Regions from separate parts of the Sphingomonas sp. IC4-52 genome, predicted to be linked through region 2. Evidence: predicted binding sites of a transcription regulator. Region 2 holds the regulator's gene; each other region holds the start of a gene.
What was found. The regulator LexA, encoded in region 2, represses DNA repair genes until DNA is damaged. The targets are predictions, from matches to a motif close to GTTCCNCNCTTGTTCT.

Region 1: the regulator LexA is predicted to act here: its motif matches at 5,810-5,825, upstream of radA (DNA repair protein RadA).
Region 3: the regulator LexA is predicted to act here: its motif matches at 3,562-3,577, upstream of LK535_RS04280 (PA0069 family radical SAM protein).

What each region holds. Positions count from the first base shown of each region.
Region 1 covers NZ_JAJFEU010000002.1:379,323-389,651, forward strand. The annotation lists gene LK535_RS08260 (fatty acyl-AMP ligase) at 1-1,496, opposite strand, end outside; gene LK535_RS08265 (regulatory protein RecX) at 1,631-2,155, shown strand; gene LK535_RS08270 (cold-shock protein) at 2,224-2,787, shown strand; gene LK535_RS08275 (DUF192 domain-containing protein) at 2,789-3,274, shown strand; gene LK535_RS08280 (NADH:ubiquinone oxidoreductase subunit NDUFA12) at 3,495-3,887, shown strand; partial or broken gene LK535_RS16990 (DUF2155 domain-containing protein) at 4,160-4,327, shown strand; gene aat (leucyl/phenylalanyl-tRNA--protein transferase) at 4,363-5,100, opposite strand; gene LK535_RS08295 (hypothetical protein) at 5,167-5,547, opposite strand; gene radA (DNA repair protein RadA) at 5,918-7,291, shown strand; gene LK535_RS08305 (CvpA family protein) at 7,478-8,032, shown strand; gene LK535_RS08310 (iron-sulfur cluster assembly scaffold protein) at 8,029-8,466, shown strand; gene LK535_RS08315 (cation:proton antiporter) at 8,466-10,223, shown strand; gene LK535_RS08320 (DUF423 domain-containing protein) at 10,220-10,329, shown strand, end outside.
Region 2 covers NZ_JAJFEU010000001.1:1,211,940-1,222,268, forward strand. The annotation lists gene LK535_RS05955 (peptidylprolyl isomerase) at 1-992, shown strand, start outside; gene trpE (anthranilate synthase component I) at 976-2,484, shown strand; gene LK535_RS05965 (YciI-like protein) at 2,481-2,798, shown strand; gene LK535_RS05970 (alpha/beta fold hydrolase) at 2,840-3,967, shown strand; gene LK535_RS05975 (hypothetical protein) at 3,995-4,462, opposite strand; gene LK535_RS05980 (anthranilate synthase component II) at 4,604-5,182, shown strand; gene trpD (anthranilate phosphoribosyltransferase) at 5,179-6,168, shown strand; gene trpC (indole-3-glycerol phosphate synthase TrpC) at 6,165-6,968, shown strand; gene moaC (cyclic pyranopterin monophosphate synthase MoaC) at 6,965-7,432, shown strand; gene LK535_RS06000 (molybdopterin molybdotransferase MoeA) at 7,517-8,701, shown strand; gene lexA (transcriptional repressor LexA) at 8,758-9,420, shown strand; gene LK535_RS06010 (ComEC/Rec2 family competence protein) at 9,566-10,329, opposite strand, start outside.
Region 3 covers NZ_JAJFEU010000001.1:853,421-863,749, reverse strand. The annotation lists gene dnaE (DNA polymerase III subunit alpha) at 1-1,551, shown strand, start outside; gene LK535_RS04285 (transporter) at 1,556-2,404, shown strand; gene LK535_RS04280 (PA0069 family radical SAM protein) at 2,452-3,525, opposite strand; gene LK535_RS04275 (hypothetical protein) at 3,716-3,910, shown strand; gene LK535_RS16975 (winged helix DNA-binding protein) at 3,882-4,142, opposite strand; gene LK535_RS04265 (DUF2842 domain-containing protein) at 4,472-4,678, opposite strand; gene LK535_RS04260 (5-formyltetrahydrofolate cyclo-ligase) at 4,675-5,238, opposite strand; gene zapA (cell division protein ZapA) at 5,391-5,705, opposite strand; gene LK535_RS04250 (hypothetical protein) at 5,705-5,881, opposite strand; gene gap (type I glyceraldehyde-3-phosphate dehydrogenase) at 6,018-7,019, shown strand; gene LK535_RS04240 (MOSC domain-containing protein) at 7,016-7,552, shown strand; gene LK535_RS04235 (phosphoglycerate kinase) at 7,477-8,667, shown strand; gene LK535_RS04230 (choline dehydrogenase) at 8,753-10,329, opposite strand, start outside.

The sequences.
Region 1 (10,329 bases), on a different contig from region 2:
GGCGTGGTGATTGCGAAAGCGGCAATGTCACCCTGCTTGAACCCGGGAAGCTGCTCCACGGCCCATTCAATGTCTTGCGGCCAATGGTTGCGGCCGTTGACGATGATCATGTCCTTGGCGCGGCCAACGATGTAAATGTAGCCGTCAGAAAGATAGCCCATGTCGCCGGTGTCCAGCCATCCGCCCTTCATGCAGGCGTCGGTCGCCTCCGGATCGCGGAAATAGCCGACCATCACGGATGGGCCGCTGCACCATACCTTGCCGATCGCCCGCTCCGGGAGCGGCGTGCCGTCTTCCTCGCGGATCTCGACGGCCATGTCCTTCACCGGCTTTCCGCAATTCACGATGGCGCGATAACGTTGCGGGCGGTCCTGCCCGACCGGCACGCCGGAAAGCTGGGTTTCCTCGACCAGCTCGACGCGAATACCTTCGCCCGGCGGCATGATCGATACCGCCAGCGTCGCTTCCGCGAGGCCGTAGGAAGGGAGGAACGCGCTGGCCTGGAAACCGGCATCGGCGAAGGCATCGACAAAGCCCTGCATCACGTCCGGACGGATCATGTCCGCGCCATTACCCGCGAGGCGCCAGCGCGACAGGTCGAATCGGTCGGCGGCCTTTGTCTGGCTCGACATGCGGCGCGCGCAAATGTCGTAGCCGAAGGTCGGCGAATAGCTGATCGACGTGCCAGGATTGCGGCTGATGAGATCCAGCCACGCGAGCGGACGGCGCGCGAAATCCTCGGTCTTGAGGTAATCGACCGAGACCTGGTTCGCGACCGGCGACAAGAAGCAGCCGACCAGCCCCATGTCATGATACCAGGGGAGCCACGAGATGCAGCGGTCGCTCTCGATCAGCTGCATGCCGTGCGCGTGCGCCGCCAGATTGTTCAGCAGGGCATGGTGAGTGATCGCAACGCCATGCGGGAAGCGGGTCGAGCCGCTGGAATATTGCAGATAGGCAATGTCCTCGCCGGACGCCTGGGGAAGCTCGGCCGCGTCCGCAGGGCGCGCCAGCAAGTCTGCCCAGTCGACCCCCTTGGTGCCCGTGGCAGCAGCAGCGGCGCCGGCCATCTCGGATAGTTCGGGCGGGTAGATCAGCATCACGGGATCGCAGCTCGTCAGCTGCACGCGAAGCTGATCGATATAGGATTCCTTGCCGCCGAAGGAGGTCGGCAGTGGCAGCGGCACAGGCCACGCCCCGGCATAAACGGTGCCGAAGAACAGCGCGGCGAACTCGGCGCTGGTTTCCGCGACCAGCGCGACACGATCGCCCGGCGCAATGCCCGCGGCGATCAGCCGATAAGCCGCCGCCTTCGCGTCCGCCTGCAATTCACGAAATGGATAGGGGCGCACCAGCGCGCCGCGCGCATCATGGAAGTTCAGGCCGCGCTCACCCTGCGCCGCAAAGTCCAGCGCTTCGCCAAGCGTCGCAAAGTCGGCGAATCGGCGCGGCTGTGAATCGCTGCTCGGGGTAGGGGTCAGGGTCGCGCTCGTCATGTTTGCTTTGCTCAAAATCTCGCTCGTGGTGCCTCGAGGGCGCCGGCACATATCAGGACGGCCACCAGCCGGGCCGGCCATCTGATAGAACGCCACGTTCAAATTCCGATGGCAGTGTGGCAACAACAAGGCGGATGACCAACAGCCGACGCCCACCCCCTCCGCTGGACGCCGCCAAACTGGAGGCGTTGGCGCTGCGTTACGTGGAGCGGTTCGCCACCACGCGCGGCAAGTTGGCGAGCTATCTCGCGCGGAAGGTGCGGGAACGTGGCTGGAGCGGCGCCGCCGTCGACCCGTCAATGCTGGCGGAGCGAATGGCTGAGCTTGGCTATATCAACGATGGCCTGTTTGCCGAGGCGCGGGCGCGCTCCCTCACGCGGCGGGGCTATGGCGTCCGGCGTGTGTCGCAGGCGCTGCGAGCGGCGCATGTGGAGGAAGAGGATGCCGCGCCGGCGCTGGAGCAGAGCGCCGACGAGGCCTTGTTGAGCGCGCTCGCGCTGGCCCGCCGGCGTCGTTTCGGCCCCTACGCGCAAGCGCCGGCAGACGAGCGCACCCGTGAGCGGCAGATGGCCACCATGTTGCGCGCCGGTCATTCGTTCGCCGTGGCACGGCGCATCGTTTCGGCCGCGCCCGGAGACGTTCCGGAACCGGATCAATGATATCGCTTTCCGTTCTGTGATGTTGTGCGGCGCGACAACCATGCTAGCGTCTTCCTCCGGGGGAATGGATGAACATGCGCAGCGATCCGCCTGAGGACGGTGAAGTAACTGGCGCCGTGACGAGCGAAGAAGAAGGCGTGCACGTTGCCGGCACGCTGAAGTGGTTCGACGTGACGCGGGGCTTCGGCTTTCTGGTGCCAGACGAGGCACGGATCGGTGATGTGCTGATCCACTTTTCCGTGCTTCAGCCGCTCGGCCGTCGCAGCCTGCCGGAGGGCACACGCGTCGATGCCATGGCGGTGCGCCGCGAGCGGGGGTATCAGGCCCGGGAGATCCTGGCGATCGACACCTCGACAGCGGTGGAACAGGCACCCCGGCCAGTCAGCCGGGTCGATCCCGTTACCCTCATCGATGAAGCCGGCGATTGGGAGCCGGTGTCCGTCAAATGGTTCAATCGCCTGAAAGGCTACGGATTCCTGGTGCGGGATGACGTGCCCGGCGATATCTTCGTTCACATGGAAACGCTGCGTCGCGGCGATATTGCGGATGTCCTGCCGGAGCAGCGGCTCCGTGCGCGGGTCGTCGATGGGCGTAAGGGGCCGATGGCTGTCAGCGTCGTACGGGAGAGTTAGAATGAAATTTCACGGCATCGCGGCTCTGGCGCTGCTGATCGGCGCGTCGGCCTGCACCGGGCGGGATGCCGCCGCGACGGCCGGCAACGAGGCGGCAAAGGCACCGCTCACCGAATTGACGATCGCCAGCACCAACGGGCGGCATGTCTTCCGCGTCGAGGTGGCGGACACGGTGGAAAAGCAGCAGCGCGGCCTGATGTATCGCACCGACATACCGAAGGACGGCGGCATGTTGTTTGCGCCCTATCCCCCGGAGGGCGGGGGCCCGCGCGAGGCAAGCTTCTGGATGAAGAACACGCCTTCTCCGCTCGACATCATCTTCATCCGTGCCGATGGCACCATCGCGCGCATCGCCGAGAATACCGTGCCTTTCTCCGAGGCGCAGGTGCCATCGGGCGAGCCGGTGGGCGCCGTGCTTGAACTGAACGGTGGCCGGTCGGCAGAGCTCGGCATCGCCGAAGGCGACAAGGTCACCTGGAAGAAGTGATCGCTGGCGTCGCGGCGCTGCCCAGAGGTGCAGGCAGGCGGGCGCGATGGACCGTGTTGTGGCGTGTTGCTCGGTCACGGGTCCTTCAAGCTTGCCTCCGCTTTGTTGGCCGTTGATCAAGCCGCTCCATCGTTGCGCGGGTGAAGGTCCGACAGGTTCACCCGTGCGCGTGTCACATGCCATTGAAGCCTTGCGCGCCAGACGCTAAGCGCCGGGCGACATGGGCATCAACCTAAACCCCTTCACCTGGTGGAATGGCGCCACCATCGGCACCTGGTTCGGCCTGCGCGGCAAGACGCGCATCGGCGAGGACGCGCTCGGCAACGTCTATTATGAAGGCGGGCAGGATACGGCGGGCAATCCGCGCCGCTGGGTGATCTACAACGGGTCGAATGATGCCAGCCGTGTGCCGCCCGAATGGTTCAGCTGGCTGCACCATCATGTGGACTCGGCGCCGGGGAGCGCGCTGCCACCGCCGCGGCCGTGGCAGAAGCCGGCCAAGCCGAACATGACCGGCACGGCGGAGGCATATCGCCCGTCTGGCTCGCTGGAGCGCGGTGGACAGCGCCAGGCAGCCAGCGGTGATTACGAGGCGTGGAGCCCGGACGCGTGAAGCCGGCGGTAGCGGCCGGCGCGCTCGCCGCCGCCGCATTGCTGGGGGTGGGGGCGTGGCAAGGCGCGCGCTGGATCAGTGATGGGGGCAGTGACGCACGGCCCGCGACCAGCCAGCAGGTTCCGGACGCTGCGGAGCAGGATGCGCCGTCGGACGTGGTCACGGTGGAGGGCGATGCGGCGCCGGTGGACGCCGGCAGCACGCCAATGGCGCAGCGTAGCGCAGTGATCGGCCTCCTCAACAAGCGCAATGGTGTGAGCCGGGATCTGACGATGAAGCCGGGGCAGGCGCTGCGCATCGGTGACACGATCGTGCGCCTGCGTGCTTGTGAGCGCACTGCCCCTTGGGAGCAGGAGCAGCTGACCGGCGCGTTTCTACAGCTGGACGTTCGTGGCAGCGACGAGAAGTGGCGCCGCGCCTTCTCCGGTTGGCTGTACAAGGAGCGTCCGGCGCTCAACGTCGTGCAGCACCCGATCTACGACGTGTGGCCCAAGAGCTGCACGATGTCCTTCCCGGATAAGGGCCCGGACACCGACGTCCTGGCCTCCCCCTCAACGGCGCGGAAATCCGCGGCCGCCGGCAGCCAGGACGCCGCGCCAGCGGCGGAAGGGCCAAGCACCTCCGCCAGCGCATCGCCCAGCAACACCATGTAATCCTCCCGGTCGATCTCGATGGCGCCAAGCGAGGCGAGGTGATCGGTCATGAATTGGCAGTCGAGCAGCGTGTAACCGCCATACCGCAGCCGGGCGACCAGCGCCGCGAGCGCCGCCTTGGACGCGTCGCGCGTCCGGCTCACCATGCTTTCGCCGAAGAATGCCCGTCCGATTGCGAGGCCATACAGCCCGCCGACCAACTGATTGCCTTCCCAACATTCGATGGAATGTGCGAAGCCGGCGGCGTGCAGTTCCAGGAAGACCTGCTCGATCGACGGGTTGATCCACGTCTCGGGCCGATCGGTTGCTGCTTCGGCGCACAGCGCGATGATGGAGTCGAACGCCGTATCCGCCGTTAGCCGGAATCGTTCGGAGCGAAGCGTTTTGCGCAGCGAGCGCGAGAGATGAAAACCGTCCAGCGGCAGGATCGCCCGTCGCCGCGGCTCCACCCAATATACGCCGGGCGCATCGCGTGCGTCCGCCATCGGAAATACGCCGACGGCATAGGCGCCCAGCACGGAGGCTGGGTCAAGCACGTCGTGGGAAGGGTAGCGCGTCATGGCTGGCGCGCATGATAGGTAGCTGCCGCCGCACCTGCCAAGGCGCGACGGCGAAAATGAACAAAGTTATTCGTGGCAGGAAAGCGTGCCCTTGCCGGGCTGCTCGATCTTCACGTTCGCGGTATCGCCGGTCAGCTTCCAGCCGCCCTCCGCGGTCAGCGGCTCGCCAGCATTCGCCGCAGTGAGCGTCGTCGGCGTGCCGCCCTTCTCGGTGCGGACAACCGCCTGCTTGTCGCCTTCGAAGAAGGTGACATAGACGAGGCTGTTGTCGCCGCAGCGCATCGTCTTGTCCGCCTTGATGGCAGGCGGCAGTTCGACAGTACCGGCGTTCGCGAGTTCCGCAGCCATGGGATCCGGATTGGAGTCGAGAACCTCGGGCTCCGAATTGGAATTACAAGCAGCGAGCGCGAGGAGCGCCGCGGCGGCAAAGGGGAAGGGGCTCTTCATAGCGGCTCGCGACTTCGCCGATGCAACATGGAGCGTCAAGGCAGGGGAGTCCCAAGACGTTATTTTATTGCAGTATCGCTGCCCTGAAACAGGCAAGAACGTCGTCGAAGCGCTGCGAAGCGAGCGAAAGCCTCCGGCCGAGCCGGTGCGGACCGCGACTCGCTGATCATCGCCTTGATGGGCCGGACGGGTGCGCACGCCTCGGCACAGAGCTGAGCCACTACCTTATTCTGTCACGCACCCCCTGGCAGAGGGCGGGATTGTTCCCCAGTTGTTCTTGCAGTAGGCGAAGAGGTGCGGGGCTGTGCGGGTGCGATGGATGCGCTGACCTGCCGCGGCCGGGTCGCCGCGCGCGCATTAGGGATCGAAGATGGCGAAGCCGCAGAAACGATATGTCTGCCAGTCCTGTGGCTCCGTTGCCTCACGATGGCAGGGGCAGTGCGTGGACTGTTCCGAATGGAACACGCTGGTGGAGGAAGCGCCGACCATCGTCACGCCGTTTCAGGCCAAGCACAATCTGCAGGGCGGCGGCCGCGCCGTGGCGATGATGGCGCTGGACGCCGAGGTGCCGCTGCCCGCGCGCATGCCCAGCGGCATCGCCGAACTCGACCGCGCACTCGGCGGCGGCTTCGTGGAGGCAAGCGCCACGCTGATCGGCGGCGATCCTGGCATCGGCAAGTCCACGCTGCTCCTGCAGGCCGCAGCGCGCATGGCGCTGGGCGGAGCGGACGTCGCCTATATCTCGGGCGAGGAGGCGGCCGATCAGGTCCGCCTGCGTGCCCGGCGGCTGGGATTGGGCGAGGCCCCGGTACGACTCGCCTCTGCAACCTCGGTCCGCGACATTCTGACGACGCTGGGCGCTGGCAAGCCGCCCGCGCTGCTGGTCATCGACTCGATCCAGACCATGCACTCGGACCTGATCGAGGGCGCGCCCGGCACGGTGAGCCAGGTGCGCGCATCGGCGCAGGAGTTGATCCGCTTCGCCAAGGAGCGGGGAACCGCGCTGGTGCTGGTCGGGCACGTCACCAAGGACGGCACGATCGCCGGCCCGCGCGTGCTCGAGCATATGGTCGATACGGTGCTCAGCTTCGAGGGCGAGCGCAGCCACCAATATCGCATCCTGCGTGCGATCAAGAACCGCTTCGGCGGCACCGACGAGATCGGCGTCTTCGCCATGCAGGCCGAAGGGCTGGCGGAGGTTGCCAACCCCTCGTCGCTGTTCCTGACCCAGCGTGATGAGAGCGTAACGGGAACCGTCGTGTTCCCGGCACTGGAAGGCACCCGGCCGGTCCTGGTCGAGATCCAAGCGCTGGTGGTTCGCCTCGCCAGCGGCGCCACCCCACGGCGGGCGGTGGTCGGCTGGGACAGTGGTCGGCTCGCCATGATCCTGGCGGTACTGGAGGCCCGCTGCGGGCTCAGCTTTTCGTCGGCCGAGGTCTATCTCAATGTCGCTGGTGGCTACCGGGTTCAGGATCCTGCCGCGGATCTGGCGGTGGCGGCGGCGCTGGTCTCGGCGCTCTCCGAACGCCCGGTGCCGACCGACGCCATTGCTTTTGGCGAGATCGCGCTGTCGGGCGAGGTGCGAAGCGTTGCTCATGGCGCCTTGCGGCTGAAGGAGGCGGCGAAGCTGGGCTTTGGCCAGGCGCTGGTGCCGGCGGCGATGACCGGCGAGAAGGGCGCATTGCGGCTGGCCGGCTTCCCCACGCTCGGGCGCTTGGTGGATCACCTCCTCGGGCGCGGCTGATCTGTTGCCGGACGGGCGTTGGCGTCCGCGACTGACGTTACGTGCCGCGTCGCTAGCCTGTCATGAGGACCTGCTTTGTGGCGGCGTGGATGTTCGCCAGCAATACCGTTCGGCCAAGCGGCGCTTTGCGCGACGTTGGTTGCGGCCCTGTTCTCATCGTCACCATCATCGCCTAGATCGGCAACAATGAACCTCAACGGACTTGATATCGCGGTGCTGACCGTCGTCGCGGGCAGTGCGCTTCTCGGCCTGAAGCGCGGCTTTGTGACGGAGGTGCTGGCGCTCTTCGCCTGGGTGGCGATGATCTTCGCGGTAAAGCTCTTTCACCTGCCGCTGTCGAAAGCGCTCGCCGCACCGATCGGAACCGCTTCCGGCGCCGCGGTGCTGGCATTCGTACTGTTGTGCGGCGTGACCTATGTCCTGGGTCGGATGGTGGCCCGTGCACTCGGAGAACGGGTGCGCAAATCCGTCCTGGGGCCGGTGGATCGGGCGCTCGGGTTCGGCTTCGGTGCGTTGAAGGGGTTGATCATCGCCAGCTTGGCGTTCCTCCTTATCGTCCTGGTGCTGGATACGATCGGTGGTGGCCCGACACGGCGCCCGGCGTGGATCAAGGAAGCGCGTACCTATCCGCTGCTCAACGTCACCAGCAATGCCATCGCCGATTTCGTCGACCGCCGACGCCGGGGACAGCCAGTGTTCGGTCACGGTGCCCCACCCATCAATGGAGGGCAGTCAGGATGAACGACACGCTCTACAATGACGCTATCCTGAAGCTCGCCACGGACAATCCCATTGATGAGCGGCTCATCGACCCGCAAGGTACGAGCGAGCGGCGTTCGCCGATCTGCGGCAGCCGGGTCACCGTCGACGTCAATCTCGGACCGGATGGCCGGGTGAGTGAGGCGGGCATGCTGGTTCGCGCCTGCGCCCTTGGGCAGGCATCCTCGTCGTTGCTTGCTGCCAATGTTATCGGTCGCACGCCTGCGGAACTGGCGGTGGCTCGCGACGCGCTCACGGCCTGGTTGGCGCGCGAGGGGGAACTGCCGGATTGGCCGGGGCTAGACGTGCTGACACCGGCGCTTGGCTATCATGCCCGCCACGCGTCGATCCGATTGGCGTTTGAGGCTGCCGCTGAAGCCGCCGAGCGGGCGCAAGATCCGACAAAGGGGGACTGATGGAGCACGCCGCTACGGGATCGCTGCTGCGCGATGGAGTGATCCTGCTTGGCGCAGGGCTCGCTTTCGTGCTGCTCTTCCGGCGTCTTGGCCTGGGTGCAACGCTCGGATTTCTCGTCGCCGGCGCCGTCGTCGGCCCGCAAGTGCTGGGACTGGTCGGTGACGCCGAATCGAAGCTTGGCGTTGCGGAACTCGGCATTACCTTGCTGCTGTTCGTGGTCGGGCTGGAACTCAATCCCACCCGGCTCTGGCGGCTGAAGCAGGACATTTTCGGGCTTGGTCTGCTTCAGGTCGCGGCATGTGGCGTCGCGATCACCGCCATCATCGCGATCTTCGCGCACTTCTCGGTTCCGGCCGCGCTTGCGCTTGGATTGCCACTCGCGCTGTCCTCCACGGCGCAGGTGTTGCCGATGCTGCAATCCTCCGGCCGGCTGCGGACGCCGTTCGGTGAGCGCGCCTTCTCGATCCTGTTGTTCCAGGATCTGTCGATCATTCCCCTTATCACCATCATTGCCGCGATGAGCCGCAATCCGGCTGATGCCGCCGGTCCGCCGGGATGGATTCTGGTACTCTATACCTTCGCGGCGGTCGCTGGGCTGATCGCAGCCGGGCGCTTCATCCTGCGGCCCTTGTTCCGGGGCATCGGCAACATGGGTGAGCGGGAAATGTTCGTCTTTGCCGCGCTTTTCACCGTGATCGCCAGCGCGGCGCTGATGGAGGCGCTTGGCCTATCGACCGCATTAGGCGCGTTTGTCGCAGGCGTGATGCTGGCCGACAGCCCGTATCGGCACGAGCTTGAGGCGGATGTCGATCCCTTTCGCTCGATCCTGCTCGGCCTGTTCTTTCTCACGATCGGCATGATGCTGAACCTGGAAGCGATCGCGGAGCGCCCGCTGTTCGTCCTTTCCATGGCGCTGGCGCTGATCGGCACGAAGACCTTGGTGATCTTCCTCATCGGCCTTGCGTTCCGGATGACGTGGCGTTCCGCGCTCGCGCTCGGTGTGTTGCTCAGTCAGGGCGGCGAGTTCGGGTTCGTGCTGTTTGCGCAGGCGACCAACGCATATCTGATCGCGCCCGATGCGGCCTCGCTTTTCGGAGCGATCATCACCCTGTCGATGGCGACCACGCCTTTCCTGATGTCGCTCACCCGGCGGTTCCGCGAGGAGCCAATCGTGAAGGGCGAGCGGGACGGCCCGGTCGCTGACGGGGCCAATGCGGTGATCGTCGGCTATGGTCGTTTCGGCCAGACGGTCGGGCAGATGCTGCTCGCCCAGAACATTCCGGTGACGCTGATCGATACCGATATCGAGATGATCGACATCGCCGCAGAATTCGGGGCGAAGGTCTATTATGGCGATGGCACCCGCCTTGATCTGCTGCGTCAGGCTGGCGCGGCAGAGGCCGAAATGATCCTGTTCTGCGCCGATGGTGAACAGGTGACGGCCGAGGTGGTCGAATCCGTTCATGAGGCATTCCCCAATGCGGCCATCTACGTGCGGGCGTTCGACCGACGCGGGCTGATCCGGCTGAAGAACGGGCCTGCCCGGCTGGTGGTGCGCGAGGTTCTAGAATCCGCAGTGAAGATGGCGCGTGCGGCGATGGAAGGGCTTGGCATCGATCGTGCCGACATCGATCGTGCCGAGGACATGTACCGCGCCCGCGACAAGGAACGCTTGCGCATTCAGCTGGAAGCGAACGATGTCCGCGCCGCTCGCGCCCTGGTGGCGGAGCAGCAGCCCTGGGGGAATGATCGATGAACTGGCTGATGATGTTGGCGGCGCTGTCCGGCGCGCTTGCGGTGGGCGCCGGTGCCTTCGGTGCCCATGGCGCCAGCGGGCAGGCCGCGGAATGGTTGCGCACCGG
Region 2 (10,329 bases):
AGAAGGCGCTGACGCAGGCGAGCTCTGCTGCAGTTGCGGATGCCGTGTTTGGCGCGCAGAGTGGCGGCGTGATCGGGCCCGTGCGCGGCTCGATCGGCTTCGTGGTCGCGAAGGTTGAGAATGTCGCTCAGGTCGCCGGCAAGTCGCTGGCCGAAGCGCGTCCGACGATCGTAGAGGAATTGACGAAGAAAAAGACCGCGGACAGCCTTGCAGCGATCCGCGACGCCCTGGAAGACTCGATCGCAGACAACGCGAACTTCTCCGAACTGGTCGCCGACCAGAAGCTGACGGCGGTCGCCACACCGGCGCTCACCGCGACTGGCATCGACCCGGAAAAGCCGAACGTGCAGCCCGACCCCGCACTGCTGCCGATCCTGTCGGCGGCCTTCCAGTCGGAGGAAGGTGACGATCCTCAGGTTGTCCAGACTGCCACCGACGGCAGCTTCGCGGTGGTTGCGCTGGACCGGATCGTCCGTGCCGCGCCGCGACCGCTGGCATCGGTACGCGATCAGGTGGCGCAAGACTTCGCCGCCGATCGTGCCCGTCGCGCCGCGCGTGCGGCAGCCACCAAGGCGCTTGCAGCGATCAACAAGGGTGCTGCCATCGACAAGGCCCTGGCTGATGCCGGTGTCCGCGGCGGCAAGGTTGAACGGCTGGTTGCCGCACGCTCGCAGGTGAACGCCGATCCGCGAGGCCCCAATCCGGTGCTCGCGCTGATGTTCAGCATGAAGGGCGGCACCGCCAAGATGCTGGAGTCACCGGCCGGGAATGGCTGGCTGATCGTCAAAGTGGAGCAGATTACGCCCGGGGATGCCGCGAAGATCCCGCAGGTGTTGACCGCTACCCGTCAGGATCTCGGCCGCGTGGTCGGCGGTGAATATGCACAGCAGTTCACCGAAGCCGTGAAGAAGGCGATGAAGGCGAGCCGGAACCCGGATGCGGTGGCACGCGTGAAGGCCAGCCTGGTCGGCCAGGGTGGCTCCAATCAGTAACCGAGCCGCCCTCGACGCTCTCGCTGGAGGGCGGCCGGCGCTTGTCTGGCGGCGGCGCATCGCCGACACCGAAACGCCGGTGGCGGCCGCCCTGAAGCTCATCGAGCCGGGCCGCGGCGACTTCCTGCTGGAATCGGTCGAAGGCGGCGCGGTTCGCGGGCGGCATAGCCTGATCGGCCTCGCGCCCGACGTCGTCTTCCGGGCGGAAGGCAATCACGCGTCGATCAACCGCCGCTGGCTGACCGATCGCGACGCATTTGTTGCTTGCGAGGCGCCGACCCTCGCCGCGCTGCGCGATCTGGTCGCCTCCTGCCGGATGGACGTGCCGGAAGAACTGCCGCGCGCGCTGGCGTGCCTGGTGGGGTATTTCGGCTACGAGACGATCGGCCTAGTCGAAGATCTGCCCGCGCCGAAGACTGATGCGCTGGGATTGCCGGACATGATGTTCGTTCGGCCGACCGTGATCCTGGTCTTCGATCGGCTGGCCGATGCGCTGTTCCTTGTCGCACCGGTCTGGCCAAAGGCGGGCCGGTCGGATGAGGCGATCGTTGCCGAAGCCAGTGAACGGCTGGACGCTATCGAGGCGCGGCTGGAAGCGGCGACGCTGCCGCCGCGCGTTCGCGGCGAACCGGCTGAGATCGCTCTGGCGCCAGTGCTACCGGAGGGCCGCTATGGCGAGATGGTGAGGGCGGCGAAAGAGTATATCGTCGCCGGCGACATCTTTCAGGTGGTGCTCGCCCAGCGCTTCACCACGCCTTTCGCGCTTCCGCCTTTCGAGCTTTATCGCGCACTGCGCCGGATCAACCCGTCTCCGTTCCTTTATCACCTCGATCTGCCCGGCTTTGCCCTGACCGGCTCGAGCCCCGAAATCCTCGTCCGCGTGCGTGATGGGGAAGTGACCATCCGGCCGATCGCGGGGACTCGCCCGCGTGGCCGTACGGCAAGCGAGGATGAGGCAAACCGGACCAGCCTGCTTGCGGACCCCAAGGAGCGGGCGGAGCATCTGATGCTGCTCGATCTGGGCCGCAACGACGTCGGCCGGGTGGCCGCCGCCGGCACGGTCAACGTCACCGACAGCTACACCGTCGAATTCTACAGCCACGTCATGCACATCGTCTCGAACGTGGTGGGCCGGCTCGATCCGAAGCATGACGCCATCGACGCGCTGTTCGCCGGGTTCCCGGCCGGCACGGTAAGCGGGGCGCCCAAGGTGCGGGCGTGCCAGATCATTGCCGAACTAGAGGGCGAAAAGCGCGGAGCCTATGCCGGAGGCGTCGGCTATTTCTCGCCGGATGGATCGATGGACTCCTGCATCGTCCTGCGAACGGCGATTGTGAAGGACGGCACCATGCATGTTCAGGCGGGCGCCGGCATCGTCGCGGACAGCGACCCCGCCTATGAGCAGCGCGAGTGCGAGGCAAAGGCGGGTGCCCTTCTCGCCGCGGCGCGAGAGGCGATTGCACAAGCCAGCGCTGGCGGGTTCGGACAGTGAACGCCGCCGCGCACCAGTTGCTGGTCTATGATCTGGCGCCGGATTATCTGGATCGGCGTGGAGAGTTCCGCGAGGAGCATCTTCGCCTCGCCTGGACGGCGGCAGATACCGGTAATCTGGTGCTGGGCGGGGCGGTGGGCGAGCCCGTGGCATCTGCACTGCTGCTGTTCCGTGACCGCGCCAGCGCCGAAGCCTTCGCGAAGGCAGATCCCTATGTATTGCAGGGGCTGGTGAAAGCGTGGCGGGTCGAGCCCTGGCACACGGTGGTGGGCGCGCACGCAGCCACCCCGCTGCGGCCGGGCGCGGACCGGTAACAACTCTTCCCCAGGCACGCGGTCGTGGATAGGCTGCGACCATGCGCTTCTTGTCCATCGTCGCTTCGACCGCCGCTCTCGCAACCGCCCTCCCCGCCACGGCCCAGACCACGCAGCCGGTGGCGACGCCCGCCAATCCAGCACCGGCCCCGTCCGCATGGCCAAGCAAGGAGGCAGACGTCACGCTGCCGGCGTTCCGGTTCAAGACGGGCGAGACCATGGACGTGCGGATGCACTACACCACCCTCGGCACCCCCCATCGCGGCGCCGACGGGCAGATCGACAATGCCGTCATGGTTCTCCACGGCACGGGCGGGACCGGCAAACAATTCTTGTCGCCGCAGTTCGCCGATGAACTCTACGGGCCCGGCCAGCCCTTCGACATTCGTACCCACTATGTGATCCTGCCGGACAACATCGGGCATGGCGCCTCGTCCAAGCCCTCCGACGGCAAGCGAATGGCGTTCCCCAAATATGACTATGACGACATGGTCGCCGCACAGAAGGCAATGCTGGAGAAGCTCGGCGTCACCCGGCTGAAGGTAATCCTCGGCACGTCAATGGGATGTATGCATGCCTTTGTCTGGGGTGAAACCTTTCCCGGGTTCGCGGAGCGGCTGGCGCCATTTGCCTGCTTGCCGGTGCCGATTGCCGGGCTGAACCGGATGTGGCGCAAGCTGTCGATCGACGCGATCCAGGCGGACCCGGCGTGGAGGGGCGGCAATTATACGGCGCAGCCGGAACAGGGCCTGCGCACCGCAGCAAGCCTGTCGATCATCGCGGGCGCGAACCCATTGGCGCTGCAGAAGCAATATCCGACGCGGGCGGCATCCGAGGCGTTCCTGGCACAGGCGTTCGCGCGCAACAGTGCTGGCCGCGATGCCAACGACTACATCTACCAGCTGGACGCCTCACGAAACTACGATCCGTCGGCGGCGCTGGAGAAGATCACCGTCCCGGTATTGTGGATCAATTCCGAGGACGATTTCATCAACCCGTCCGGCTACGGGATCACGGATGCCGCCGCCAAGCGCATGCCGCACGCGACCTTCCGGCTGATCGCCGCGAGTCCGGAGACGAAGGGTCACGGCACCCACACATGGGCGAAGTTCTGGAAAGCGGACCTCGCGGGGTTGCTGAGGGAGCCAGTTACCTCGTCGCCGCGCTGATCCCCTCGCCCGGCGCCCGCCGACGCATCAGCGCCGGGGCTCATCCTCCAGATCGATATCGGTGCGGGCCTCTGGCGTCGAGGCTTCCTGCTCCCGACGCGCCTGCTGGCGCTCCGCGGCCCAAGCCTGACCCGCCCCGACGCCGCATCCGGTCTGCCCGCCCGTACCGATCGGAGAGCAGGTGTTGGGAAGGCCGCCGGCCACCCTGCCCACGCGATCCACGGTTGCGGCACGATTCACCCAGCTCTGATTCTGGGCCGGCACCTCGGGCGGGCGGCGCAATCCCTTGGGGACGCGGAACTGCTCGTTCGGATCGAGGCGGCTGCACACCACGATCTCATCCGCCGCGGCGGTCGGGCACTTCTCGTTCCCGGTCAGCGTCACTTGCCGGATACGCTGCGGCGGCTGGCCGCTTTCCGCCTGCGACTGGGCCATGGCGGCGGCGGGAATGATCGCGGCCGAAGCGGCGGCGGCAAAGACGAGGGAGCGAAACATGGAAGGCGACCTCCTGGGGCAATCACACAACGATCGCAGCGGCGGCTTTATCCCGCGTGAACGTCGCGCCCGCGCCTACGCGAGATTACGCCAGCGCAACAGTCGTTGCGGCTTGCCCGCGTTGCGCTATGGACCGGGCACATGATCCTGGTCGTCGACAATTACGACAGCTTCACCTGGAACCTGGTCCATTATCTGATGGAATTGGGGGCCGAGGTACGCGTCGAGCGCAATGATGCGCTGACCGCGGCGGAAGCGCTTGCGTCAAACGCCACCGGTTTCCTCGTGTCTCCTGGGCCATGCACGCCCAACGAAGCCGGGATCAGCCTTGATCTCGTCGCCGCCTGTGCCGAGGCGCGCCGGCCGTTGCTGGGCGTTTGCCTGGGGCATCAGGCGATCGGGCAGCATTTTGGCGGACGCGTGGTTCGCGGCGGCCTGATGCACGGTAAGACAAGCGCGATCGAACATGATTCGACGGGTGTCTTCGCCGGCCTGCCCTCGCCCTTTACGGCCACCCGCTACCATTCGCTGGTGGTGGAGGATGTGCCTGACGTGCTCGTCCCGAACGCGGTCGCCGCGGATGGATCGGTGATGGGCCTGCGCCATCGCGACTTGCCGATCCATGGCGTACAATTCCATCCGGAGAGCATCGCAACGGAGCATGGCCACGATCTGCTGGCGAACTTCGTCGCGCTGACCGGCGCCAAGGCAACCTCATGACCACCATTTCCCTGCTGCCCAACCCGTCCACCCCGCTGTCGCGCGAAAGCGCGGCACAGGCGTTCAGCGACATTCTGGATGGCCGGGCCAGCGACGAGGCCGTGGCGCGATTCCTGATCGACCTGTCCGACCGGGGTGAGACCTCCATCGAGATTGCCGAAGCGGCCCGGGCGCTCAGGGACCGCTTGATCCCGATCAGCGCCCCGGCGGAAGCGATCGACGTGTGCGGAACCGGAGGCGACGGGCACCATACGCTCAACGTGTCCACCGCCGTCAGCCTGGTTGTGGCCGCCTGCGGGGTGCCGGTAGCGAAGCATGGTAACCGGGCGGCCTCGTCCAAGGCGGGCGCGGCCGATACGCTGGAGGCTCTTGGCCTCGACATGGAACGGGCAGGCGCGCTGGCAGAAGAGACGCTGAACGAACTCGGCATCTGCTTCCTGTTCGCGGCCAATCATCACCCGGCCATGAAGCGGATCACGCCCATCCGGCGGCAGATCGGCAAGCGGACGATCTTCAACCTGATGGGACCGCTAGCCAATCCCGCGCATGTCACTCGCCAGCTGATCGGGATCGCTCGTCCGGATTACGCGCCGGTCTATGCCGACGCGCTGGAACAGCTCGGCACACAAGCGGCGCTGGTGGTGTCCGGCGAAGAGGGGCTTGACGAAGTCTCGGGCGCGGGTCCGACCATCGCGGTTGCGATCGGCGCCGTCGATGTTGGCGCGCGCATCGTTCCGGAGGATGCCGGTGTCCGACGCCATCCGATTGATGCGATCAGGGGCGGCGATCCCGCGCACAATGCGGCGGCGCTTCGGCAATTGCTGACGGGAACGCACGGTGCGTATCGCGACGCGGTGCTCCTCAACGCCGCCGTGGCACTGACCCTGGTTGGCGAACCGCTGGAAAGCGGCGCACGCCGCGCGGCAGAGGCCATCGACAGCGGCGCTGCGAACGACCTGCTCAACCGCTGGATCGCCTGGGCATGACGATCCTCGATCGGATCCTCGCCACGAAGCGCGAGGAAGTTGCGGCACGTCGGCGGGAGCGCTCGGTAGGGGACCTCGATGCACTGGCGCGGTCGCAGACCGCACCCAGGGGCTTCAAGGCGGCACTGGATCGGATCCGCAGTTCCTCGAAGGGCGACGCCGCACCGCGCTATGCGTTGATCGCCGAGATCAAGAAGGCCAGCCCGTCCAAGGGCCTGATCCGTGAAGACTTCGATCCGCCTGCCCATGCGCGCGCCTATAGCGAAGGCGGCGCTGCCTGCCTGTCGGTGCTGACCGACCACGAGTATTTCCAGGGGCATGAGGATTATCTGATCGCCGCGCGGGCGGCATGTGACCTGCCGGTCATTCGCAAGGACTTCCTGGTCGATCCCTGGCAAGTGGCGGAGGCCCGCGCCATCGGTGCCGATGCGATCCTCATCATCATGGCAGCGCTGGACGACGGTGCCGCCGCCGAGATCGAAGCCGCGGCGATCGAGCGCGGCATGGATGTGCTGGTCGAAGTGCATGACGCTGAGGAACTGGAGCGGGCACTGGCACTCCGCTCCCGCCTCATCGGGGTCAACAATCGCGATCTGCGAGATTTTTCCGTCAGCTTCGACCGCACCTTCGAGCTGGTTGGCCAGGCGCCCGCCGGATGCACCTTTGTCGCCGAAAGCGGGCTCAACACGCGCGCGGACCTCGATGCGATGGCCGAACATGACGTGCGCTGCTTCCTGATTGGCGAATCGCTGATGCGCCAACCGGATGTCGCCGCCGCCACGCGTGCCCTAGTCGGGTGAGCCAGCTCACGCATCTCGATGAAGCGGGCGCCGCGCGGATGGTGGACGTCGGCGGCAAAAGCGAGACTGCGCGAGAGGCGGTGGCCGAGGGGCGCATCACCATGTCCGCCGAGGCCGCAAAGGCGATCGCAGATGGCGCGGTGGCGAAGGGCGACGTGCTGGCTGTCGCCCGCGTCGCGGGGATCATGGCGGCCAAACGGACCAGCGATCTGATCCCCTTGTGCCATCCCCTGCCCCTGTCCAAGGTGACGATCGACCTGGCAGTAGGCGCCGACGGCGTGTCCGCAACGGCTACTGTGGCGACCAGCGGAAAAACCGGGGTCGAAATGGAAGCGCTCACCGCCGTCTCTGCGGCGCTGCTGACAATCTACGACATGGCCAAGGCGATCGACAAACGCATGACGATCAGCGGTGTGCGCCTGCTCGCCAAGCGCGGCGGCAAGTCCGGCGACTTCACCGCCTGAAGCCGGATGACCGGCGGTGGAGGGCTCGCGCGAAGGTCATTGATCGGGCTGTCCCTGCCAGGCGTAATCTGCCACTCCGCACCTATGAGCAACTTGCTTCCCGTTGCCGAGGCACAGGCTCGCCTCCTGGCCGCCAACCCGCCGGTCTCTGCCGAAACCCTGCCCATCACGCAGGCCATCGGGCGCTGGGCCGCCGCTCCCATCGCCGCGCAGCGGACTCAGCCGGCGCACGACCTTTCGGCAATGGATGGCTATGCCCTTCGGTTCGACGACCTGCCCGGACCGTGGCAGGTGATCGGCGAAAGCGCGGCGGGCAAGCCCTTCGCTGGCGAGGTCAACCCGGGCGAGGCAGTTCGCATCTTCACCGGCGCAGTGATGCCGACCGGGGCCGATACCGTATTGGTGCAGGAAGAAGCGCAGCGCGACGGGGAACGCCTGATCCTGAGCGGTGAAGGACCGTCCAAGCGAACCGGCAATGTGCGTCGCCGCGGCCTCGACTTTTCCGAAGGCGATACGCTGGTATCCGCCGGCGAACGGCTGACGCCGGCACGACTGGCGGTTGCAGCGACTGGCGGGGCCTATGAAATCACCGTCAGGCGCCGTGTTCGCGTGGCGATTGCGGCGACGGGGGACGAACTGGTTGATCCAGGCGCAGCACTCGTTGCGAACGCGCTGCCCGAATCCAATCGGCTTCTGCTGCGTGCCTTGCTCGCCGATCTGCCAATCGAAGTCATCGACCTGGGCATTCTGCCGGACCGGCTTGACGTGCTGACCGATGCGTTCGCGAAGGTGGAGGCGGACCTCCTCGTCACCACCGGGGGCGCTTCGGTCGGCGATCACGATCTTGTGCAGCCTGCCCTTCGCGCGGCTGGCGCAAATATCGACTTCTGGCGCGTCGCGCTTCGCCCGGGCAAGCCGCTGATGGCGGGCCGCCGCGGCGACATGGCCGTGCTCGGGCTGCCCGGCAATCCGGTATCGGCGTTCGTGACGACCATCCTGTTCGTTAAACCATTGATCGCGCATCTTGCAGGTGCGGCCGACCCGTTCCCAATCAGCACCCACGCGGTTCTTGGCGAGACGATACCTGCCAACGGGCCACGCACCGATTACATGCGGGCGGAGCTGCGCGACGGCCGGGCATTCGTGGCGAGCATTCAGGACAGCTCGATGTTGCTCACCCTTGCTCGCGCGGGCTGCCTCATCGTACGCCCCCCGCACGATCCGGCACGAGAACGCGGCGACTCGGCAGAAATCCTGATGATCGCTTGACGCCCGGTAAAGCGTTCCTTAAAGGTTCTTCGTCTGTTCGCGACGGAGGCGATGCGGTGCTTACCAGGAAGCAGCACGAGCTGATCTGTTTCATCAACGACCGGTTGGCTGAGACCGGCGTGTCCCCTTCGTTCGAGGAAATGAAGGAAGCGCTGGATCTCAAGTCGAAGTCCGGCGTGCATCGTCTGATCTCGGCGCTGGAGGAGCGTGGCTTCCTTAGACGCCTGCCGAACCGTGCGCGTGCGCTTGAAGTGCTCAAGATGCCAGAACGGGCGGAGGTGAAGCAATCGCCGACGCCCGCCTCCACGCGCCGCATCGTGCCGGAACCTGCCAATGATGTGGTGGAAGTGCCGCTGCATGGCCGGATTGCCGCGGGTGTGCCGATCGAGGCCATCGAAGGGGCAAGCACGCTGCCAGTGCCGGCCGCCCTGCTGGGCTCAGGGGAGCATTTCGCCCTAGAGGTTGCGGGCGATTCCATGGTCGAGGCCGGCATTCTGGACGGCGACTTTGCGCTTATCCGCAAGCAGGACGTGGCGCGCGACGGCGAGATCGTCGTTGCCTTGATCGAGGATAGCGAGGCGACCTTGAAGTATTTCCGTCGTGAAGGCGCGATGATCCGTCTCGATCCCGCCAACCGTGCTTATGATCCGCAGCGTTATGCCCCGGCTCAGGTGCGGGTACAGGGCAAGCTTGCCGGGATCCTGCGCCGCTACGCCTGACCCGTTCGGCCTTTCCGGCGATTTTCCGTTAAAGAGCAGCTGCGTGGCTGGCGGCAGCAGGTAGACGCAACCGGATACTTAGCGCTGAACTGATCCGGCGGCGTGATGCTAATCACCTAGAAATGTCGCGTCGAGATGGCAGCTTTCAGGGCTGTCCAGAACGTGCGCTTGACGTGGCCGACACCCACGGGTGGGCGTCGCCGGGACGGTGAACCGTACGCACATTCCCCGTCGCAAGCGTGATTGCGATACCGCCTGTGCTCTCCAGCGCTGGGCGATCGAGCCGCAGCCAGCGCGGGTTGCATCCGCGGGGAAGGCGGCGATCGCTGACAACGATATCCGCTGCACGACAAGCGGCGATCATGTCGGCAATCGGCACCAGATAAGCGCTTCGGGTCGCCAGGACGCGCCATGACCGATCGCCATTGGACAAGGTGGCACGGCACAGATCCCGGCTGCAGCTTGCGTGCGCTTGTTCGGACAGCGGCACCAGCTCTTCCTCCGCGCCTCCCGCTTCGGCGAGCATATCGCGCGCATAGTCACCGGCCCGTTCCCGCAACAGCGCGGTCTGTCCGTCCGTCATGTGTAACGCCACGTGCCTGCCATCGCGGGTGACGAGCACATCCGGTGGCGGAGTGAGCAGGGTCCACACCGTTCCGACCGCAATCGGAAGGAGACCGAACGGCCGCCAGCTGGTGCGCCACAGGGCGAGCCAGAGGCCGCCAGCAACGATGAGACCGAAAGCGACGCCCGGCATGACTGGTATTGCCGTTGTGGCCCCGGGCGCGGCCGCCGTGACATGGGCGATCCAGAGCAGGACGGCGAGCGCCTGCCCCGTCAGCCACCAGATCGGCGCACCGAGCGAAACCGCGTCGACCAGCAGGGCAAGCGCCTCCAGCGGCATGATGA
Region 3 (10,329 bases), 360 kb from region 2:
CCATCGTTCGGACGCCGAAAGCAGGGCACCGAGCCGATCGATTATCCGCACCCTTTGCTTGAGCCGATCCTGGCCGAAACGTACGGCATCTTCGTCTATCAGGAACAGGTGATGCAGGCGGCGCAGGTGCTTGCCGGCTATTCCCTGGGCGGCGCCGACCTGCTTCGCCGCGCGATGGGCAAGAAGATCAAGGCGGAGATGGACGCGCAGCGCGCCACCTTCGTCGCCGGCTGTGCGGAGCATAATCAGATCCCGGCCGACCGGGCGAATGCGCTGTTCGACTTGATCGACAAGTTCGCCGGCTACGGCTTCAACAAGAGCCACGCGGCCGCTTACGCGCTGCTCGCCTACCAAACGGCTTGGCTCAAAGCGCATTACCCCCACGAATTCTTCGCCGCATCGATGGCCTATGACATCCACCAGACGGATAAGTTGGCGATCTTCTGTGATGACATGCGGCGGCTCGGCGTTCGATGCCTCGCGCCCGACATTAATCGCAGCCAGGCCGATTTCGACGTCGAGGTGGACGAAGAAGGTCCTGCGGTCCGCTACGCGCTCGCTGCGCTCAAGTCAGTCGGCGAGGGTGCGATGGAAAAGCTGGTGGCGGAGCGGGACGCGAGCGGCCCCTTCGCCAGGCTCGACGATTTCGCCCGACGGGTGGATCCGCGCCTGATCAACAAGCGGCAGCTGGAAACACTGGCCGCGGGCGGCGCCTTCGATCCGATCGAGCCGAACCGAGCGGGCGTCTATGGTGTCGCAGAGACGATCCTCGCGGTTGCCGCGCGAACCCATGAGCAGCGGACGAGCGGACAGGGCGGGTTGTTCGGCGATGCGGAACCGGCCGGCGACGCGATCAAGCTTTCGGCGGCGGCTCGCTGGAGCATGGCGGAGAGAATGGAGCAGGAAAAGGATGCGTTCGGCTTCTACTTCTCCTCTCACCCGGTGGATCGCCACGCTCATTTGGCAAAGGCGAACGGGGCACGGCTTTATACCGCACTCGCCGAACTCGCGATCCCTGACGATGGTACGCGGGCGGGAGCCACCATGGCGGTGCTGGTGGAGGAGGCGCGCTGGCGTACCTCGGCGCGCGGCAAGCGCTATCTCATGGCGACGCTGAGCGATCAGAGCGGCCAGTTCATGGCGACCTGTTTCGATGATGCGGTCGCTGCTGATCTCGAGGAAGCGGCGCGCGCCGGCGGCTGCGGCCTCGCCACGGTGGAGCTTGATCGTCGCCCCGGCGAGGAAACGCCCCGTGTAACAGTGAAGCGGATCCAGCCGTTCGAGACGCTGGCCTCTCTGGCCCGCTTCGTGATCGAGGTAGTGGTTGGGGAAACAACCGCCCTGACGGCGCTCGCGGCGTTGCTCGAGCATCAGCGTGGCGCACGAGGCGAGGTGATCGTGCGGGCACCACTCGACGGCGGCGAGGCCAAGATTCTCCTTGGGCGCGACTTCCTGCTGGACCTGGAACTGGTTCAGCGCATTGAGGATCTTCCCGGCGTGCAGCAGGTCACCCTGCGCCAGTCGGAAACGCGGCTAGCGCTGGTTGGGTAAGAGCATGATGATCACAGCCTTGCTACTCCTTGCGGCTGCCGGCGCCACTTCCGATGCCGTGGCCGCACAGGAGGCAGACGGAGCCGATCGTGCCGCGACGTACTCCATAAGTGATCCGGTACCGGCCGGAGCAATGCGTGAATTCACCCCCGATCGGCCGAGCGTTACCGAAAGCCCGTACACCGTGGATGCCGGGCACGTTCAGATTGAGCTGAGCGCCGCTGAGTACGCGATCGCGCGGGACCGCAGCCGAACCCTCGACGTGCTACCGGTGAACCTGAAGCTGGGCTTGCTCGACAATGTCGACGTGGAGCTGCTGTTCACCCCTTATCAGAGGGTGTTTGACGGCGGCTCGATCTCAAGCGGTTTCGGCGACGAAACGCTGATGCGCCTGAAGATCAATCTTCAGGGTAACGATGGCGAGGGCACGGCCTTCGCCATCATGCCATATGTGAAGTTTCCTACCGGTACGGGCGGCCTCTCCAACCATCATGTCGAAGGGGGGCTGATCGTTCCGATGGAAGCCGAGCTTCCCGGCGATTTCACCTTTAACGCCATGGTGGAGGCAGATCTCGTCTATCACGACGCACGAAGCGCCTATGGAACTGATCTGGTGCACAGCGCGAGCGTCGGCCATTCGATCGCAGGGCCGGTGAGCGGCTATGTCGAATATGTCGGCGTGGCGCCATTTGGTGCGCCCCATGGCCGGGAAAACCACTATCAGGCGATCGGCTCTGCTGGTCTCGCCGTCGAGGTACGGGACAACCTGATCCTGGACGCCGGTAGCCGGGTTGGTTTCAGCGGGAATTCGGACCGGGCAGCCCTGTTCGTCGGTGCTTCGACCCGATTCTGATGGTGGCTATGCCCGATGCGCCCTCAGCTCTGGCGCGCCGGCAACGTTCAGAACAGCTCTCCTTGAGCGCCCGGCGGTGGCCGAAATAGGTCTGTTCTCAGCGCCACCCGCTCGCCACCATGCAGGCCGTGGCGGCGTCGCGCGATCTGGAATCGCGTCCGCAGCAGATCGGCCCAGGGCCCTTGGCCGCGCATACGGGTGAAGAAGCCGGGATCATTGTCCTTCCCACCGCGCAGCGATTGGATGGCAGCCATCACCTTTGCGGCCCGATCGGGGAAGTGCGCGTCCAGCCACGCGCGAAACAGCGGCGCAACCTCCCAGGGGAGGCGCACCGGAATGAACGACACCCCGCGGGCACCCGCGTTGGCGGCTTCGGCAACGATTGCCTCCACCTCGTGATCGGTGATGGCTGGAATGACGGGTGCCATGTTCACGTAGGTGGGCACGCCCGCCTCGTTCAGCTGGCGCACCGCCTTCAGCCTGCGCTGCGGATGCGGCGCTCTCGGCTCAACCGTCATTGCGATCTTCGGCTCGAGTGACGTGACGGAGATCGCCACCGCCACCAGGCCCTTTGCCGCCATAGGTGCCAGCAGATCCAGATCCCGCACCACCCGGTCGGACTTGGTCGTGATCATCAGCGGATGATCGCATGACGATAGCACTTCGATGATCTGACGCACGATCCGCCATTTGGATTCGATTGGCTGATAGGGATCGGTGTTCGTCCCCATCGCGATTGGCGCACAGCGATAGCCCGGCTTGGCCAGCTCAGCCCGCAGCAAGACAGGCGCGTCGGGCTTTACGAACAGCCTGGTTTCAAAATCGAGGCCGGGCGACAGATCGTGATAAGCGTGGCTGGGGCGGGCAAAGCAGTAAATGCAGCCGTGCTCGCATCCAACCATCGGGTTGATACTCCGGTTGAACGGTACGTCCGGGCTCTTGTTGTACGAGATGATGGTCTTGGGGCGAAGATGTTCGACACTGGTCCGCACGGCGGATGGCGGGCCATCAATCTGGCTTCGCGCGTCGAGCCAATCGCCGTCCCATTCACGCTGCGGCAGGTTGAAGCGCCCGCTCACAGCATTGGACGTCGCGCCACGTTGCGGCCGTCCTGTTCCCATTGCGCGTCTCCACCCAGATGCGGACGCTAAGCTATACGAACAAATGGAGAACATCAATTGTCCGAGGGGCGCAGCAGCCACGTGCGAGGGTCATTGGCTTTTCACGCGATCGGCGTATCATGTTGCACTGCGCCGCGACTTTGCGGCGCCGACAGGCGAAGCTGCCCTGATCGTGGTCGATGGAGCCTCAATGATGAGCAATCCCCCACGTGTCGATCGACCCAAAACGGCATCTGAGTGCCTTGGATTACTCGTGGCGGTACTTGGCTGTTTGGATGCCATCGCAAATGAGGCGGACGAGGCTACCCAGCGGGCCCTCTCGTTTGCCGCCATTCGCGTTCACGAAGCCATCGATTTCATGAAGCCCGACGTTCTCGACTCCTGACGCTATCAACTCCGGCAAACACTGCTTCAATCTTGGCCTCACCGATGCTGGTCAGATCAATCAGCGTTCTGCGGCGATCAACAGGGTCCGCGCGGCGGCTTATCAGGCCCGCCTTTTCCAGCATCAATAGCCAGCGCAAACCGGTCGATTGTGGGATCCCAGATGCCAGGCACAGTGACGATACTGAGCTCGGCTCGCCAGCGCTATGCCGAAGGTACAGGTCCAGCAGCATACACCATGCCGGGTCAGAGAATAGATCAGCCCCTAGCGCCCTGTCACGAGCACGTCGCGCCTGAATACAGCTACGTACGAGTAACGCTGTTCTCGTTTCGGCTGATGTACGTGGGCGCCGTTCAGTGTTCTGGCCGCGCTCGCCTACTGTTTTTGATAGCTTATCAAGGATGTGCTCGATCCGGGATAGGTCTGGTTGGTCAACCATCTTCGTCCGGCCTCTCGAATGCCGTCAATTTGCGAACAGGCATTGGGCGGCAACTATAATCAAATCTTGATCGACCCGAAAGGACAAGCTGCGTCCAAGGTACTTCGATTTACGCTACGTAATTACCGCCAGCGACCGGTTTCCATCCAACGTAGCAGTGGCTTTAGCGGGGTGATCCAGATGATCCCCGTAACCAAGTAGAACGCCAGCTGCGCCAACGGATGCCAACCACTCACGGTCGCCGCAAAGCTCAAGATTACTGCGCACCAAAGCATGATCAGCAGCAGAATGGCAATCATGCCGGCCGGTTTGCGCCAGGACGGGCTCATGCAGCGATCCACTCTTGTTCGGTGATGATGGCGTGGAGCGGCATGTCCCACGGATCGGTCGGGACCCGATCGACTTCCTGGACCGAGAACGCAACCCCGATGCGGTGGGCTGCCGGAAAACCTGCAAAGGCGCGATCGTAATGTCCGCCGCCCTGTCCAAGCCGCCCGAGCATCCGATCGAACGCGACCAGCGGAGCAAGGATCAAGTCCGGCGCAAGCTCGTCCCGGTGATCTTCCGGTTGCAGAAGTCCGAACGGCCCGGGCACCAACGTCGCATCGTCATGCCATGCAAGAAAACGAAGCGGCGTGGGCTGATCCACGACATGGGGCAATGCAATGCGGCATCCCTGCTTGATTGCGGCCGCAACCAGCGCGCCCGGATCTGCCTCGGCGCCAACTGGTGCATAGCTTGCCACGATCATGTCAGGTTTCAGCATCTGCAAGAACGATGGGCGCGGCGCGATGATCGGGCGCGGCTCGGGCAGCGCTCGCCTTGCAGCGCGGCCTCTGGCGCGCACCGCGATCTTGTCAGCGGCGGGGGAGGGTGACGGGACCGCCATGGCCGTTTGCCGGGATATCCACTGACGCCCAGTACGTCAGGTGGGGACCATGTGCGTCGGGCCAGGGCCCGGGCAGGGACAGCCCCCATGGATGATGAATAGCCTCAGGGATAAGTCTAGGCTCGTACCGGGCAGTACCCGTCACCAACAATCTAGTCGTTCCCGGGCGCACGCTCAAGGGCCTCTGCCAACGATTCCAGACGTCCAGCGACCCAGCTTAGCGCCACCGAGTCCATCGCCGCGGCAGAAGTAGACGCGGCAGCTTCCTGCGCCTCTCGCAATTCGTCGGCCAACATCAACGCGGTAAGCAGCAGGGCCTGCGGCACGCCGCCATCTCCAGCCGCCCTGATCGCCTGGGGCCAGCGTTCCGACAGCATGGCCCCGAGGCGTCGAACCTCATCCTCGCCGCCTTCACGGGTGTTGACGACCCAGGGCGTGCCGCCAACGTCGAGCGTTACGCGCGCCATCAGTCTGTGGCTTTCGTGGCAAGGGCGTCCATGTCGGCAATCGCATCGGCTACCTCCTGCCGAAGGGCAGCATGGCGCTCACGCAGGGCGGCATGGTCATCCGCCCGTCGTTCGATTGCTTCCTCGATGCGCCTGATCGCGGCATCGATCCGCGTCACAGCGTCGCTTTCTGTCATGATTGCGGATTAGGATCGCGCCGGCTCATCGGCAAGCCCCGCTGCGACACTTGGCAGGTCGGTGCGGTTGACGCGCAGCGCATCCGTCGCGCAAAGGCGCCCGAGATAGTTCGGGATCAGGGGAGAATCGGTCGAGATGACGAAGGTTGCGATCAACGGGTTCGGGCGGATCGGGCGCCTGGTGGCGCGGGCGATGCTGGAGCGCGGCGGCGATCTGGAGCTGGTGACGATCAACGATCTCGCCGACGCGAAGTCGAACGCTTGGCTGTTCAGCCGTGACAGCGTCCATGGAAAGTACCCGGGCACGGTGGTTGCCGAAGGCAACGATCTCGTCATTGATGGCAAGCACATCCGCGTCACGGCGGAGCGTGATCCGGCGAACCTGCCGCACAAGGAACTGGGTGTTGATCTGGTGCTCGAATGCACCGGTTTCTTCACCGACCGCGCCAGCGCGCAGAAGCACATCGATGCCGGTGCCAAGAAGGTGCTGATCTCGGCCCCGGCGAAGGGCGTGGACCTCACCGTCGTTTATGGCGTGAACCACGACAAGCTCGAGGCGGGCCACGCGATCGTCTCGAACGCATCGTGCACCACCAACTGCCTGGCGCCAGTCGCAAAGGTCCTGAACGATGCGATCGGCATCGAACGCGGCCTGATGACCACCGTTCATGCTTATACCAACGATCAGAAGATCCTCGATCAGATCCATCCGGACCTGCGCCGTGCGCGCGCGGCTGCGATGAGCATGATCCCGACCACCACTGGTGCTGCCCGTGCCGTCGGCGAAGTGCTGCCGGAGCTCAAGGGCAAGCTGGACGGCTCGGCCATTCGCGTGCCGACTCCGGACGGCAGCCTTGTCGACCTCACCTTCACGCCGAAGCGCGATACGACCATCGAGGAAGTGAACGCACTGCTCAAGGCGGCGGCGGAAGGTCCGATGGAAGGCGTCCTGCACTATTCCGACGAACCGCTGGTCTCCATCGACATCGTCCACACGCCCTATTCCTCCACCGTCGACAGCCTGGAAACCGCGGTGATCGACGGCAAGCTCGTTCGCGTCGTCAGCTGGTACGACAACGAATGGGGCTTCTCGAACCGCATGGTGGACACCGCGACGCTGATGGCGAAGCTGGGGTGAGCCAGATCGGCCGCCTTCTCGGGATCGCGCGTCATGCGCGGCCCCGTGCGTCCATGGAGGTGATTGAGGCGGCCGAGATCACGCTCGCAGGCGGCGTCACTGGCGATTACCGCGGTGGGCTGAGGGGCAAGCCGTACAAGCGCCAAGTGACACTGATCGAGCGCGCCGACTGGCAGGCCGCTACCGAAGAGGTCGGGCAGGTGATCCCGTGGCAGGAACGCCGCGCCAACCTGTTGATCGATGGCGTCGATCTGCCGCAGGTACCGGGAGCCAGGATCCGCATCGGCCCGGACGTCGTACTTGAAGTGACCGGCGAAAATGATCCGTGCAGTCGCATGGAGGCGATCGCCGCCGGTCTTGAAGCGGCGCTGACTCCGGACTGGCGAGCGGGCGCGTGCACAAAGGTTGTACAAGGCGGCGCGATCGCCGCCGGTGATGAGATCAGGATTGAGGAAGCATGGCCAAGTCATTCCGAACGCTCGACGACATCGGCGACGTCCGCGGCAAGCGGGTCCTCGTCCGCGAGGATCTGAACGTCCCCTTCGCTGACGGTGCCGTCACTGATGACACGCGCCTGCGCGCGACGATCCCAACGGTCACCGAGCTGTCGGACAAGGGCGCAATCGTGCTTGTTCTGGCCCATTTCGGCCGACCAAAGGGCGTTCCCAGCCCGGAGATGTCACTCGCTCAGATCACCAAGCCCTATGAAGCGGTGCTTGGTCGCCCGGTGCGCTACATCGACTGGGAAGGTGACGCGGCGAACGTGGCGACGCTGCAGCCCGGCGACATTGCGGTGCTGGAGAATACGCGCTTCTTCGGCGGTGAGGAAAAGAACGATCCGGCAGTGATCGATCGCTTCGTTGCGCTTGGCGACCTTTACGTCAACGACGCCTTCTCGGCCGCTCATCGCGCCCATGCCTCGACGGAAGGTCTGGCGCGCCGGCTGCCGGCATACGCCGGCCGCGCGATGGAGGCGGAGCTGGTTGCGTTGCAGAAGGCGCTCGGCGAGCCAGAGCACCCCGTGGCAGCGGTGGTCGGCGGCGCGAAGGTGTCGACCAAGCTGGACGTGCTGAAGCACCTGGTGGGCAAGGTTGATCATCTCATCATTGGCGGTGGCATGGCCAACACCTTCCTCGCGGCTCGCGGCGTGGATGTCGGCAAGAGCCTGTGCGAGCATGATCTGACCGGAACGGCCGAGGAGATTCTGGAGGCGGCGGACCGGGCGAACTGCACCGTTCACCTGCCGTACGACGTGGTAGTGGCGAAGGAGTTCAAGGCCAATCCGCCAACGCGCACGGTCAACGTGCACGAAGTCGCTGCTGACGAGATGATCCTCGACGTCGGCCCAGCTGCAGTTGAAGCGCTTGGCGACGTACTCAAGAATTGTCGCACTTTGGTGTGGAACGGGCCGCTCGGCGCATTCGAGACGCCGCCCTTTGATACGGCCACGGTGGCGCTGGCAAAGACCGCGGCGGCATTGACGATCGGGGGCACCCTGGTTTCGGTGGCTGGCGGTGGGGATACCGTTGCAGCATTGAACCACGCCGGCGTTGCCGATGACTTCACCTTTGTATCCACCGCAGGTGGCGCCTTCCTTGAGTGGATGGAAGGACGGGAACTGCCTGGGGTGGCCGCTCTCCTCCAGTAACACGGCAGCATGCCCGTCACTGGGCAACACCTGGAGAATTCGGACGTGAACGGCTCCCGCCAGGCAGGCGGGAGCCGATTTCGTGTCAGGCTGCCAGCGCGGCTGGTTTCCCTACTCCGCGGATCAGGTCTGCCGCTTTTTCCGCGATCATGATCGTCGGCGCGTTGGTGTTCGATCCCACCAGCGTCGGCATCACCGACGCGTCGACAACGCGCAGGCCGGTGAGCCCGCGCACGCGGAGCTGTTCGTCGACCACCGCCATCTTGTCACCGTCGGCCCCCATCTTGCAGGTGCCGACCGGGTGATAGATGGTTTCCGCATTGGCGCGGACCCAGGTGTCGATCTCGGCATCGGACTGGACCGTGCGACCCGGTGCATATTCGTCCCCGCGATAGGGATCGAGGGCGGCTTGATAGGCCACTTCGCGCCCGATGTGCACGCAGTCGCGCATCACGCGTCTGTCGACTTCGCTCGCCAGATAGTTCGCGTAGATCAACGGATCGGCGGTCGGATCGGTCGATCCCAGTGCAATGCGGCCCCGGCTCTCCGGACGAAGCTGGCACAGATGCAGGGAGAAGCCGTCCGCTTTCACCCGGGTCTTGCCATGGTCCTTCATGATCGCAAGCACGCCATGGATCTGGACGTCCGGACGCGAGAGGCCCTCGCGCGAGCAGATGAACGCGCCAGATTCGAGGAATTGCTGACGACCCAGCCCAGTGCCGCGGGTCAGATATTCCAGGCCGACGCGCAGCTGCCGCAGCCCTTTGGTCGAGGAGAAAGCGGTCTTCAGCCCACGGCTGTACCAGCTCATGATGATGTCGAGATGGTCCTGCAGATTCTCGCCGACACCGGGCAGATCGTGCACCGGCCGCACGCCGGCCTCGCGCAGGGACGCGCCGTTACCGATCCCGGAGAGCTGAAGAATGTGCGGGCTCTGCACGGCGCCGGCGCACAGGATGACCTCTCCGTCCACCTCAACGCGCTGTATCTCATTGTCCTTGATGTAGCTGACTGCCACGGCACGGCCGCCCGAGATCGACACGCCTGCGGTCCGCGCGTCTGTGATCACGGTCAGGTTTTTGCGGGTGGCGACCGGACGCAGGTAGGCGGCGGCAGTGGACCAGCGCTGACCATCCGAGATCGTCAGGTCATATCGGCCGAAGCCTTCCTGCTCGGCGCCATTGAAGTTCTCGGTTACGGGGTAGCCGGCCTGGCGTCCTGCCTCGATCAGTGCGTCGTGGAAGGGGCTGTCGCTCTCACCCCCGGAGATTTTCAGCGGTCCATCCGCCCCGTGCAGCTCATGGATCCGATGATGCCCTTCCAGCTTGCGGAAATAGGGGAGCACATCCTCCCATGACCATCCGGTGAGCCCCAGTTGGCGCCACTCGTCAAAGTCCTGGGGATGCCCGCGCGTATAGACCATGCCATTGATCGAGGATGAGCCGCCGAGCCCACGGCCGCGGGGCCACCAAAGGCGGCGATTGTCTAGATGTGGTTCCGGCTGCGTCCAGAAGCCCCAATTGTGTTTGCCCTTCGCCTTGATCAGGCTGCCGACGCCCGCCGGCATCCGCACCAGCAACTCCTTGTTGGCGCCACCTGCTTCCAGCAGGCAGACGCTGACGGCCGGGTCCTCACTGAGCCGCGCCGCAAGCGTGCATCCAG